One region of the Vibrio sp. 9-16B-A1 genome, then DNA from elsewhere that is predicted to be linked to it. Evidence: predicted binding sites of a transcription regulator. Region 1 holds the regulator's gene; each other region holds the start of a gene.
The links. Region 1 encodes PurR, which represses purine synthesis genes. Its sites were predicted from a motif close to TNANGNAAACGTTTNCNTNA; they were not measured.
Positions count from the first base shown of each region.

Region 2: the regulator PurR is predicted to act here: its motif matches at 1,808-1,827, upstream of purM (phosphoribosylformylglycinamidine cyclo-ligase).
Region 3: the regulator PurR is predicted to act here: its motif matches at 1,171-1,190, upstream of ACVB80_RS17220 (NupC/NupG family nucleoside CNT transporter).
Region 4: the regulator PurR is predicted to act here: its motif matches at 1,504-1,523, upstream of folD (bifunctional methylenetetrahydrofolate dehydrogenase/methenyltetrahydrofolate cyclohydrolase FolD).

Region 1 is NZ_JBSDZD010000002.1:214,511-217,611, reverse strand. It holds gene ACVB80_RS04690 (TVP38/TMEM64 family protein) at 1-305, opposite strand, end outside; gene ACVB80_RS04685 (TfoX/Sxy family DNA transformation protein) at 524-1,114, opposite strand; cyclic di-GMP riboswitch class I at 1,222-1,324, opposite strand; gene purR (HTH-type transcriptional repressor PurR) at 1,484-2,488, opposite strand; gene torD (molecular chaperone TorD) at 2,795-3,101, opposite strand, start outside.
Region 2 is NZ_JBSDZD010000014.1:107,179-110,279, reverse strand. It holds gene purN (phosphoribosylglycinamide formyltransferase) at 59-700, opposite strand; gene purM (phosphoribosylformylglycinamidine cyclo-ligase) at 704-1,744, opposite strand; gene upp (uracil phosphoribosyltransferase) at 1,914-2,540, shown strand; gene ACVB80_RS19870 (uracil-xanthine permease family protein) at 2,697-3,101, opposite strand, start outside.
Region 3 is NZ_JBSDZD010000011.1:57,901-61,001, reverse strand. It holds gene ptsG (glucose-specific PTS transporter subunit IIBC) at 1-1,001, shown strand, start outside; gene ACVB80_RS17220 (NupC/NupG family nucleoside CNT transporter) at 1,442-2,650, shown strand; gene ACVB80_RS17215 (hypothetical protein) at 2,780-3,043, shown strand.
Region 4 is NZ_JBSDZD010000015.1:91,535-94,635, forward strand. It holds gene ACVB80_RS20495 (NupC/NupG family nucleoside CNT transporter) at 1-470, shown strand, start outside; gene folD (bifunctional methylenetetrahydrofolate dehydrogenase/methenyltetrahydrofolate cyclohydrolase FolD) at 583-1,437, opposite strand; tRNA gene ACVB80_RS20505 (tRNA-Arg) at 1,638-1,714, shown strand; gene alr (alanine racemase) at 1,831-3,063, opposite strand.

The sequences.
Region 1 (3,101 bases):
CTGAGAAATGCCAGGGTTGCACCAAGGGTGCTGGCGAAAGAGACCAGCAGCAGGCCGTTGGTAAAGCCAAACAGGGCGGCAGCCAGCAGGGTAACCACGGTAGCGCCGGGAATGGAAAGCGCGGTCACCGCAACGTATAAAAGAAAGTAGCCACCAAAGGCTAACAAAAAGTTTTGTTCAATAAAGCCCGCCAGCGCCGCCTGCTGCGTTTTGGCGTTTTCCAGAGTCAGCAGGGGACCAAACTGATAACCCAGCCCCACAATAGCGGCTAACAGTACGATTCCGATAACGACCTTTTTGTTCATCTCAATATTCCGTTTTTATGTCTCTTAGAATTATGACAGGGAAACAGTGAGATTTCTTTCAGATATAAAGAGTTTCATTGTGGTGGCCGGTAAAGCCCGTAAACTGCGTACCACGTACCACGTACCACGTACCACGTACCACGTACCACGTACCACGTACCACGTACCGCGCAACCAAAAACACCGGCATCAAGCCGGTGTTTGTTCACGTTAAATTTTTAGCCCACCTGACTGAGCAGTTCATCACGCCGGGCCTGTGGAATAACAGACCAGTGACTGCCGCGGATCGCTCCCTCAAGCGCCCATAACAGTTCTACGCCCACTTTGCCTGAATGGCTTTGCTGGATGGCTTTATATGCGCCTGCTGCACCCTGATTTTGCAGCTCTTCCACACTGCAGATACCGGCTTTTTTAAGCATTCGTTCGGTACCAAGGCGAAGATTAGGCAGATCTTTCAGACGGTCAGGTTTGGCCTGAGCCTGCTGCTCTTTCTCCTGGCGGGCAATTTCGAGTGCGTGGGTGGCTTCTTCAATGATGATGTTCGGTGTCTGCCACATTGCCTCTGGCAGGGCGAAGTATTTGGTGACCACGGGGAAGCCGCGTTTTTTGTAAATGTAAGGTTCGAAGCCGGCCAGTTTGAAATCTTTTGCTTTCTGGTTGTCAGCGCGGATGAAAAGGGTATCGCCAACCACCAGTGCAAACATTACGTCGTCCGCGAAGACGCCGAAGCCTCCGAACATTGAACGGGATTTAATAGTTCCCAGACTCTCGAAGAGTCTCAGCGAGTTTTTTAGAGTAGGTTTGTTCATGCTGTATGTCCCGGTTTAGAAGTTCCGCCACTAAATTCAGGTCCGAGCATTTGAGCAAATCGATGCATGACTGATAGCGCGAGCTCGCGCTGGTGTGCATATTTGCCATCGGCAACCCCGCTACCATCCCAGTCCCTGACACGTCTCAGTTACTGGATTAGGCCGGTGGCTTTGCGTCCCACCCTTTCAGGTGGTTTGCCCTGTGCGTGACATCAGTTCAGGTTTTCATTTGAAATCGTATTTCGGAGAAAGCCTGATATAAAAAATAATAGTGAAAAAGCGGAATTAACATCACACTCGTCTGCATTTAGTGTGACATTGATCCAAATAAAAGCACGCGTTATGCGTGCTTTGTTTCATTATGCTGCCTTATCCAAGGCGTTTAACTGACTTACGTTCAACCAGCTCAGGTTGCATCTCGAACACGCGGCGCTCATGTTCTTTATCTTTGATGCGCTGCAGCAGCAGCTCGAATGCTGTTTTACCCACACGGCGTTTAGGCTGGTGGATGGTCGTCAGTGGTGGCGAGAAGTACGCCGACAGGTCCATGTTATCGTAACCGATCACGGAAACATCATCAGGGACGCGTAAGCCTTTTTCCTGAAGGCGGCTGATAAGACCCAGCGCCATGGTGTCATTGAAGCAGAACACAGCGGTCGGACGTTTGTCCATCGCCAGGATTTGCTCTGCTGCCATGACAGCAGTATCACATTCGAAGTTACCTTCAATGATGTTCTTCTCTTCGAATGGCAGACCGGCTTCTTCCATTGCGCGTTTGTAACCGGCGATACGCTCTTTACAGATCGCTTTCTCAAACTGACCAGACAGACACATAATGTCTTTGTGGCCGTTTTTGATCAGATAACTGGTCGCCAGGTAGCCACCTTCTTCTGAGTTATCGATGATCTTATCGGCACCTGAACTTTCAGGGCCCCAGTCCATGATAACTTTAGGGATGTCCGCGTGAGCATCAAGCATTTCACGCAGCTCTTCGGTCAGGTCAGAACACATCACCAGGATGCCGTCGACACGTTTTTCTGCCAGCATGCGGATATAGTCGCGCTGCTTTTCGTAGATACCGCCTGTATTACACAGGATCAGGGTGTAGCCCTGGCGGTAACAGTAGCTTTCCACACCATCAACCACTTCCGAGAAAAACGGGTTGGTTGACTGGGTGACCAGCATACCGATAGTACGGGTAGTATTACATTTCAGACTGCGCGCTACGGCACTCGGAGCATAGTTTAGCTCTTTTACTGCCTGCAGCACTTTTTCCTGCGTTGCTTCAGCAACAAAGCGGGTTTTGTTAATCACGTGCGAGACTGTGGTGGTGGACACCCCAGCTAAACGCGCAACATCTTTAATTGTGGCCATATATTTGTTCCTGTTTCTGCCGTATGGGCGCTTTTATCAGTTCTGCCGCAGGGGAAAAGGCCATACTGCGGTCAGAAAAGTTGGCGTGAAAAGCGAACCTGGCTGAAAACATATCTGTTAAAAAACAAAAAACCGCTAACTAACAGCGGCTTACCTTGCTTTCCAAATGGTTTATCATATTTTATCGTTTGCGGTCACAATTCTAGACTCATAATTGAGACCTGACAATCATAAATATGTCATTTTGCCGCGTTTCCATCACACAAATTAATTTTTCTTAACGCCAGCTAAAAAGGTCTGGCAGGCCTATTCGCCCGCCAGGTAGTGTCCGTCCAGGATCAGGAAGTCATGCAAAAGCGACGCTACCGCGGCATAAAAACCAAACTCGTCAAACTGCTGACATTTTTGCTTAAACTGAGGAACCCAGCTCAGCAGGTACTCATCAATGAAGGCTTTCTGTTCCAGGAGCGATGCTTCGAACTTCTCCGGTTTTTCACACTCGTTGGAGCGGATGATGAGGTTACCCAAAAAATCGAGCTCAACGGCCAGGTGATCCGCCGGTTCGTTGAAGCCTTCCTGCATTGAAATGCCTTTTTCCTGCATCAGTTCTTCC
Region 2 (3,101 bases), on a different contig from region 1:
CTCTGGTAGCAAGTATTAAAAAAGGTGGCATCAGCCACCTTTTTTAATACTTGCTTAATCAGTCCTGCGCGTAGCCCTGAGTGCCTAACGGCTCTCCATCCAGTACGGCCTGACCCTGGCTGTTCATCACCAGGCGACCTGACAGAAACCAGTCCACTACCATAGGGTAGATGCCGTGTTCCTGTGACTGTACCCGCTCATTGAGCAGTTCCGGCGTGTCATCATCAAACACCGGCACTTTGGCCTGCAGTATCACAGGGCCACCATCGAGCTCTTCGGTAACAAAGTGAACACTGGTTCCGTGTTCTTTATCTCCGGCTTCAATGGCGCGCTGGTGGGTATGCAGCCCCGGGTATTTGGGCAGCAGGGAAGGGTGAACATTCACCATTTTTCCCAGGTAATGACGGACGAACTCATCAGACAGGATGCGCATGTAACCGGCCAGTACCACCAGGTCGGGCTGGCAGCGGTCGATCTGAGCCATCAGCTCAGCGTCGAACGCTTCGCGGGAAGCAAATTCCTTTGGATTGACAAAGTGGGCATCAATCCCACTTTGTCTGGCGCGCTCAAGTCCGTAAGCGTCAGCCTTATTGGAAAAAACGGCGCTGACTTTTCCACGGATACGGCCGGACTCACAGGCATCAATCATAGCCTGTAAGTTGGAACCGTTACCTGAAATTAAGACAACGATATTTTCCATGGTTTAGCGGATCTCTACCTGCTCTTCGCCATCTTTGGCAGAAGCAATTTCACCGATAACCCAGGCGTTCTCGCCTTCTGCTTTCAGCAGTTCAACCGCCGCATCTGCCTGATCTTTTGGCAGGGCAACGATAAGGCCTACACCACAGTTAAAGGTGCGGTACATTTCGTGGGTCTCAACGTTACCTTTCTCCTGCAGCCAGGAGAAGATAGCCGGCCATTCCCAGCTGTTTCCATCAACGACGGCTTTAGTACCTTCTGGCAGTACGCGTGGGATGTTTTCCCAGAAGCCACCACCAGTGATGTGAGAAATTGCATGGATGTCATGCTGCTCAATCATCTTCAGTGCAGATTTAATGTAGATGCGGGTCGGCTCCAGAAGCTGCTCGCCGATAGTGCGGCCGCAGAGCTCTTCGTTCAGGTCCGCGCCGGATACTTCCAGGATCTTGCGGATCAGTGAGTAACCGTTTGAGTGCGGGCCACTTGAACCAACAGCGATCAGTGCGTCACCTTCGGCTACTTTGGTGCCGTCGATCAGGTCTTCTTTTTCAACTACGCCAACACAGAAACCTGCAACGTCGTAGTCTTCGCCTTCGTACATGCCCGGCATTTCAGCAGTTTCACCGCCGATCAGTGCACATCCAGCCTGTACACAGCCCTCACCGATACCGGCAACCACGTCAGCTGCGGTATCTACATCCAGTTTGCCTGTCGCGTAGTAGTCCAGGAAGAACAGAGGTTCTGCGCCCTGAACGATCAGGTCGTTCACACACATCGCGACCAGGTCGATACCGATGGTATCGTGTTTTTTCATATCCAGAGCCAGGCGGAGCTTGGTACCCACGCCGTCAGTACCGGAAACCAGTACAGGCTGCTTATATTTGGTCGGCAGTTCACAAAGTGCACCGAAGCCACCGATGCCACCCATTACTTCCGGGCGGCGAGTGCGTTTTACCACACCCTTAATACGGTCAACCAGAGCGTTGCCTGCGTCGATGTCTACACCAGCGTCTTTATAGCTAAGAGAAGAGTTGTTACCACTCACGGGGATGTCCTCGTCATAGGTTGGATGTGAAAAACGGCGCTATTCTAACAGGGGTTGAACGGAAAAGGAAAACGTTTGCGTCAGTTTTTTTTGTTGTCATTCAAACCTGAAATATCATTCAAAACCATGTATACTCTGGCGGTTTATTTAAAATATGTCGGAGTTGGAAATGAAAGTTGTTGAAGTGAAGCATCCTCTGGTTAAACACAAAATCGGTTTGATGCGTGAAGGGGACATCAGCACCAAGCGCTTTCGCGAACTGGCTACAGAAGTAGGCAGCCTGTTAACTTATGAAGCGACTGCGGATTTTGAAACCGAGCGCGTAACCATTGATGGCTGGAACGGCCCGGTTGAAGTTGACCAGATCAAAGGTAAAAAAGTGACCGTAGTGCCAATTCTGCGTGCTGGTCTGGGTATGATGGACGGTGTACTTGAGCACATGCCAAGCGCACGTATCAGCGTGGTAGGTATCTACCGTGACGAAGAGACCCTGGAGCCGGTTCCTTACTTCAACAAACTGGCGTCTAACATCGATGAGCGTATCGCTCTGGTTGTTGACCCTATGCTGGCGACTGGTGGTTCGATGATCGCTACTATCGACCTGCTGAAAGAGAAAGGCTGTCAGCACATTAAAGTGCTGGTTCTGGTTGCAGCTCCTGAAGGTATCGAAGCGCTGGAAAAAGCACACCCGGATGTAGAGATGTACACTGCAGCGATCGATGAGAAGCTGAACGACAAAGGCTACATCGTACCGGGTCTGGGTGACGCGGGTGATAAGATCTTTGGTACTAAGTAAGCGAACATTTTTCGCTTTATTTATGTATGAATGAAAAAGGGAAGCTGTTGCTTCCCTTTTTGTTTTTCCGGTCCTGGGAGCGCTTTGCTGCTGGGTCCTGGGTTATGGGGAATTTCACCCCAGAAACCCAGGACCGGGTGACCCAGTACCTGTCTTTTACGCTTTATCCTCTTCCATCTGCGCATTATCAACCACATGGTTTTCACCCAGGTCATCCGGCAGGATGAGGTTGAGTGCGATAGCCACGATACCGCAAAGGCTGACGCCCTGCAGGCTGAAGTCGCCGATGCCAAATGCCATGCCGCCGATACCAAATACCAGGGTTACCGCCACGATCACCAGGTTACGTGATTTGTGCAGGTCGACATTGTTCTTAATAAGCGTGTTCAGGCCAACGGTCGCGATAGAGCCAAACAGCAGGATCATAATGCCGCCCATCACCGGTACCGGAATGGTTTGCAGCAGAGCGCCCAGTTTGCCAACCAGTGCCAGTACAATCGCAGTTACCGCAGCCCAGGTCATGATCACCGGGTTAAATGCTTTGGTCAGCATTACCGCACC
Region 3 (3,101 bases), on a different contig from region 1:
TTGCCGGCAAACGTTTTGTCCCCATTATTACCGGTTTGAGTGCCATTTTGGTTGGTGCCTTTATGGCCTTTATCTGGCCACCGGTCGGACAGGCGCTGGACGTGTTCTCCCACTGGGCAGCGTATCAGAACCCTGTGATGGCCTGGGCGGTTTACGGCGCGGGGGAGCGTTCGCTTCTGCCGGTCGGCCTGCACCATATCTGGAATGCACCATTCTTCTTTGAGGTAGGCAGCTACATTCATCCGGATACAGGTAAAGAGATCACCGGTGAACTGAGTCGTTTTTTCGCCGGGGACAAGACAGCGGGTTATTTGTCCGGTGGCTTTATGTACTCTATGTGGGCTTTGCCTGCAGCGGCGCTGGCTATTTATCACTGCGCATCGCCAGAGCGCAAAAAAGTTGTCGGCGGTCTGATGGCTTCAGCAGCCCTGACTTCATGGCTGACCGGCATCACCGAACCGATTGAGTTTACGTTCCTGTTTGTGGCACCGATCCTGTACGTGATCCATATTTTCCTGACCGGTATTGCTTTCGCACTGACCGCGTTCCTGGACATCAAACACAGTACGGACTTTGCCCACGGCGCAATCCAGTTCTTCCTCTACTATCCAATGTCGACTAACGCCTGGTTGTTCTTCATCATCGGTCCACTGTGGGCAACGCTTTACTACGTGCTGTTCCGGACCCTGATCGTGAAAATGGATCTGAAAACTCCGGGACGTGAGAGTGACCCTGTGAAGGTGGAACTGGCAGGCAAGCTTGATGATGTGGCCGTGGGTGTGGTGGCAGCCCTTGGTGGCAAGGGCAATATCAAGAGTGTTGATGCCTGTATTACCCGTCTGCGGGTAACGGTAAAAGACATCAGTTACGTAGATATCGAAAGATTAAAACAACTGGGTGCGCACGATGTACTGGTGATTGGAGACAGTCTGCAGGCCATATTTGGTACCCAGTCAGACAACATTAAAACCGAAATTCACGATGTGCTCGCACTCTCCTGAATAAGACTTACCTCCCCCCTGTAGGGTAAGCGCTCCGGCCGGCTCCTGTAATAGTGAGCCGGTTTTTTTGTTCTGAAATCCAGACGAAATGCAACGCAGTGGATCACAAATTTCTGTTAAAAACGCAGTTCGGTTTGCGCAAATTGAGAGCAGGATGTTCAATTACTGACCGCGGAACCGTTTGCGTCAAAAATATGTGATGCACTTCAAATTTTCGCCGCTATACTTCACGCTCGGTTTTAAGCCGAAGCTTAGCCAATACAAGCCGTCACATGGAACAGTGAATGACCCTGCGGACAGGACCAGCTAGATTTATCTGCTTGTAAAGGTGAAAAAATGTTTGTGATCCGATTCCTTTCTTCGAGTTGGAGTGTTGATTCAGCACCCGCGACTTCCCAGTGTTCGACCCGATTTGGTCATGCAATGGAGGGACGCTGGTAATGGGTATCTTATTAAGTCTTTTTGGTATCGTCGTTCTTATTGGTTGTGCATTCGCACTGTCTGAAAACCGTAGCGCGATCAACTGGAAAACCGTCTCCCGTGCTCTGATGCTTCAGGTCGGTTTTGCCGCTTTGGTTCTTTATTTCCCTCTTGGCCAGCAGGCCCTTGCCGCACTGAGTGGTGGCGTTTCCAGCATTCTTGGCTTTGCTGATGAAGGTATCCGATTCCTGTTTGGCGATCTGGCCAGCACCGGATTTATCTTTGCTGTTCGTGTTCTTCCTATCATCATCTTCTTCTCTGCTCTGATCTCTGCCCTTTACTACTTAGGCATCATGCAAAAAGTCATCGAGTTCATCGGTGGTGGCATTCAAAAATTCCTGGGTACCAGTAAAGCCGAATCCCTGGTTGCAACCGGTAACATCTTCCTGTCACAAGGCGAGTCTCCACTTCTTATTCGTCCGTTTCTTGCCAAAATGACCCGTTCTGAACTGTTTGCTGTTATGGCTGGTGGTATGGCATCGGTTGCCGGCAGTGTGCTGGGTGGTTACGCAGGTCTGGGTGTTGAACTGAAATACCTGATTGCAGCGAGCTTTATGGCGGCGCCGGGCAGCCTGATGATGGCGAAACTTATCGTGCCTGAGCAGGATGTTCCGCTGAACCAGAGCAACATTGACCTGGACAAGAGTGACCAGAGCAACGTAATCGACGCGCTGGCAAGCGGTGCGATGAACGGCATGAAAGTCGCTGTAGCGGTAGGTACTATGCTTATCGCATTCGTAAGTGTGATTGCGATGGTGAACACTGGCCTTGAAAGCGCGGCAGAACTGGTTGGCTTACATGGTATTACCCTGCAGTCAATCTTCGGTTACATCTTCTCGCCACTGGCGTGGGTAATCGGTGTACCGGCTGACGAAGTACTGATGGCGGGTTCTTACATCGGCCAGAAAGTGGTAATGAACGAGTTTGTTGCCTTTATCGACTTCATTGAGCACAAAGCCATGCTGTCTGAGCACAGCCAGGTGATCATCACTTTCGCTCTGTGTGGTTTTGCTAACATCGGTTCTATCGCGGTTCAGCTGGGTTCTATCGGTGTGATTGCACCAGAGCGCCGCTCTGAGGTTGCAAACCTGGGTATTCGCGCGGTTATCGCTGGTACACTGGCAAACCTGATGAGTGCCTGTCTGGCTGGCCTGTTTATCATGCTGTAACAGCCTGACCTGAATGTTTGAAAGCCCGCAGTTGCGGGCTTTTTTACACCCAAGCGCCTGGTAAGTTGGCCTAACCGGGCAGAACCGCTTATAGTGGCGGCGTAACTTATTTGAAATAGCGAAACAAAGATGCAAGACGATGAACTGATGACGGGCGATATGCTTGTTGAAACAGTAAAAAACCAGCTGGAAGACGGCAACCCGATCAAAGTAAAAGAGACCCTGATGCGTCTTATGATGACCGGCACATCAAGAGAAGAAGCGATCGAAATGATCGCGTGTGCACTGTCGATTGAGGTTTATGACGTGGCTAAAAATGACGGCAGTTTTGATATTAAGCGTTACAGTGAAAATCTGGATGCGCTGCCGGACATGCCGTGGGATTTTGAGTAATCCGCTGCTGTTCTGTCCGGTACAGTTTACTGAGGGCCTGCGTAATGCAGGCCTTTTT
Region 4 (3,101 bases), on a different contig from region 1:
TGCGTATCGCCGTTGCAGTAGGTGCAACCCTGCTGGCGTTCGTTGGTGTGATTGCGCTGCTGGACGGCCTGCTGGGCCACGTGGGCGACCTGTTTGGTATCGAGCTGAGCTTTGGCCTGATCATGGGTTACCTGTTCGCTCCGGTAGCATGGGCGATTGGTGTGCCGTGGAACGAAGCGATTGTTGCTGGTTCGCTTATCGGTAACAAAGTGGTGGTGAACGAGTTTGTTGCGTTTATCCAGCTGATGGACGTGAAAGATCAGCTGAGTGCTCACTCACAGGCTATCGTAACCTTCGCACTGTGTGGTTTTGCCAACATCTCTACCATGGCGATGCTGATTGGCGGCCTGGGCAGCATTGTTCCTGAGCGTCGTACTTTCATCTCTCAAAATGGTGCCAAAGCGATCACCGCTGGTGTTCTGGCGAACCTGATGAGCGCATCGATTGCAGGTGTGATCCTTTCGCTGTAAGCGTTTACCTTTTCAGGTAAAATACATAAGCCAAATTGGCGTGTAAAAAGGGCCCGTCACGGAAGGGGGCCCTTTTTATCATTTATGGTACTGAACAAGAGAAAGTCAGTACTTACTTATGGTACTGCTCACACGCCATCATGGTGTTTTCAATCAGGGTCGCGACCGTCATTGGCCCTACGCCGCCTGGTACCGGAGTAATAAAGCTCGCTTTCTGCCTCGCTACTTCGTACTCCACATCCCCGACCAGTTTGCCGGAATCCAGCCGGTTGATGCCCACATCCAGCACCACCGCGCCAGGTTTGATCCACTCGCCTGGAATGAAGTTTGGTTTACCGACCGCGACCACCAGAATATCCGCCTGACGCACGTACTGCTCCAGCCCTTCAGTAAAGCGGTGAGTAGTGGTAGTGGTACAGCCTGCCAGCAGCAGTTCAAGGGTCATCGGGCGGCCAACGATATTGGAGGCTCCGACGATCACCGCGTGCTTGCCCCGCATTTCAACGTTGTAACGCTCCATCAGGGTGATGATGCCTTTCGGCGTACACGAACGCAGCTTGGGAATACGCTGACACAGGCGGCCAACGTTGTAAGGGTGGAAGCCATCGACATCCTTTTCCGGGGTGATCCGCTCGATGACCTTGGTGGTATCAATGCCTGCCGGAAGCGGTAACTGGACCAGGATCCCGTCGATTTCGCTGTCCTGGTTTAACTCATCCACCAGAGCCAGCAACTCTTCTTCGCTGGTGGTAGCAGGCATGTCGAAGGATTTGGAAATAAAGCCCACTTCTTCACAGGCGCGGCGTTTGCTGCCGACATACACCTGAGAGGCGGGATCTTCACCCACCAGAACGACCGCGAGACCCGGTGCACGCAGCCCGGCATCCAGCCTGGCTTTTACCCGTGCAGCGACTTCGGAACGAACGGTTTGGGAGATTAATTTGCCGTCAATAATTTGCGCACTCATCATGTTCCCTTGATGTTTTAAGTAACAATTTTTGCGCATTGTCGCAAAAAAACTTAACAATTTCCATTAAGCAATCGGTTGAGCCAGAAGACTTTGCTGAAATAAAAAACGCCGTGGCTCTTTTTTGGGCATTCGAATCAGAATGTCGGATAAAGCCGTTGACCTTCAGGGCTTAACTCGTATAATCCTCTCCCTGTAGCGCGCCCTTAGCTCAGTTGGATAGAGCACGTGCCTTCTAAGCATGTGGTCGCAGGTTCGAATCCTGCAGGGCGTGCCATTTATTCCGGCCCCGGTGAACTTAGTTCATCGGGGCTTTTTCGTTTTTGCTGGTTTGTATCGGTTCGGCCGACGGTCACTGCAATAAAAAAGCCGCCATGATGGCGGCTTTGCAGGTTACCTGATGTAGAGTCTCGGGTTGGCGAGTCCCCACAGGGTATAGAGCTCAGGGAAAATAAGATCTGCACTGTTTTCAGTTTCAGAAACGCTGATGCTCTCACTCCTGTCTGAGCCAAACAGGGTAACTTCCTGGCCCGGAAGTACGCCTTTGATGTCGCTGACATCCACGACAGTCGTATTCATTGATGTCACACCCACCACTTTTGCCCTCTGGCCATTAATGATCACTTCAGCACGATTCCCCATCTTTCTTGGGTAACCATCTGAGTAACCGACCGGCAGGTTAGCCAGTAAGCTGTCACGTTTTGTGGTAAAGGTGCTGTCGTAGCCCACGGTTTTACCCGCAGGCAGCTGGTGCAGGGAGGCAATGCGGGTCTTGAATGAGACGATAGACGGATACTCAGGATTGGTCGGCAGATCGCCGTAGAGCACGCCACCGGGACGAACCATATCCAGTTGCGCTTCCGGCACATTCAGTGCGGTGTATGAGTTTGCCACGTGCAGCATGACGTCATCGCGGTTAAGTCCGGACTCCTGCAGAAGCCAGCTGGTGTTTTGTTTGAAGTCCTTCAGTTTGGCGCGGATCTCATCAGCGTTGTAGTTCGGGAAGTGAGTCATCAGGCCGACGATTTTCACCCCTGACTGAGCCGTCATCGCCAGCGCTTCTTTCTTTCCTTTTTCGCCGGACATGTCAATACCGTTGCGTCCCATTCCGCCATCGTTCAGAGCCAGATGAACTTTGATCTCTTTTCCTGAGGATTTGGCCAGCTCAGACAGGGCTTTGACCTGGCCGAGGCTGCCGGCAAGCTCTTCGATATCCAAATCCAGGCTCTGGGTGATCTCAGCAATGCTGGCAGAGCGCACCCGCATCAGTTGGCCCTTAAAGCCGCTTTCACGTACCGTACGCGCTTCAGCGTTACTGGTGACAGCAACACATGGGATTTGCTGTGCCAGGATCTCAGGCATTAAACCACGGATACCATTGCCATAGGCGTCAGCTTTCATGACGGCGCAGATTTTGGTATCAGGGCTGATATGGCCTTTGAACTGCTCGATATTGCTTTTGAACTGGCTAAGGTTAACTTCCAGCCATGCGTTGGAGTGAGCAACTGCGTCAGCCTGGGGGATGCCAGCCTCAAGAGTGAGTGGCGCTGCACTGGCGCTGAATACGGGCAGGGCGGCCAGAATGGCGATGGCGAGTACTTTTGGGGTTCCGATTTTGTTTTTCATATACGATTCCTGGAAGTCCCCCGTGGTGCGGGGGACGG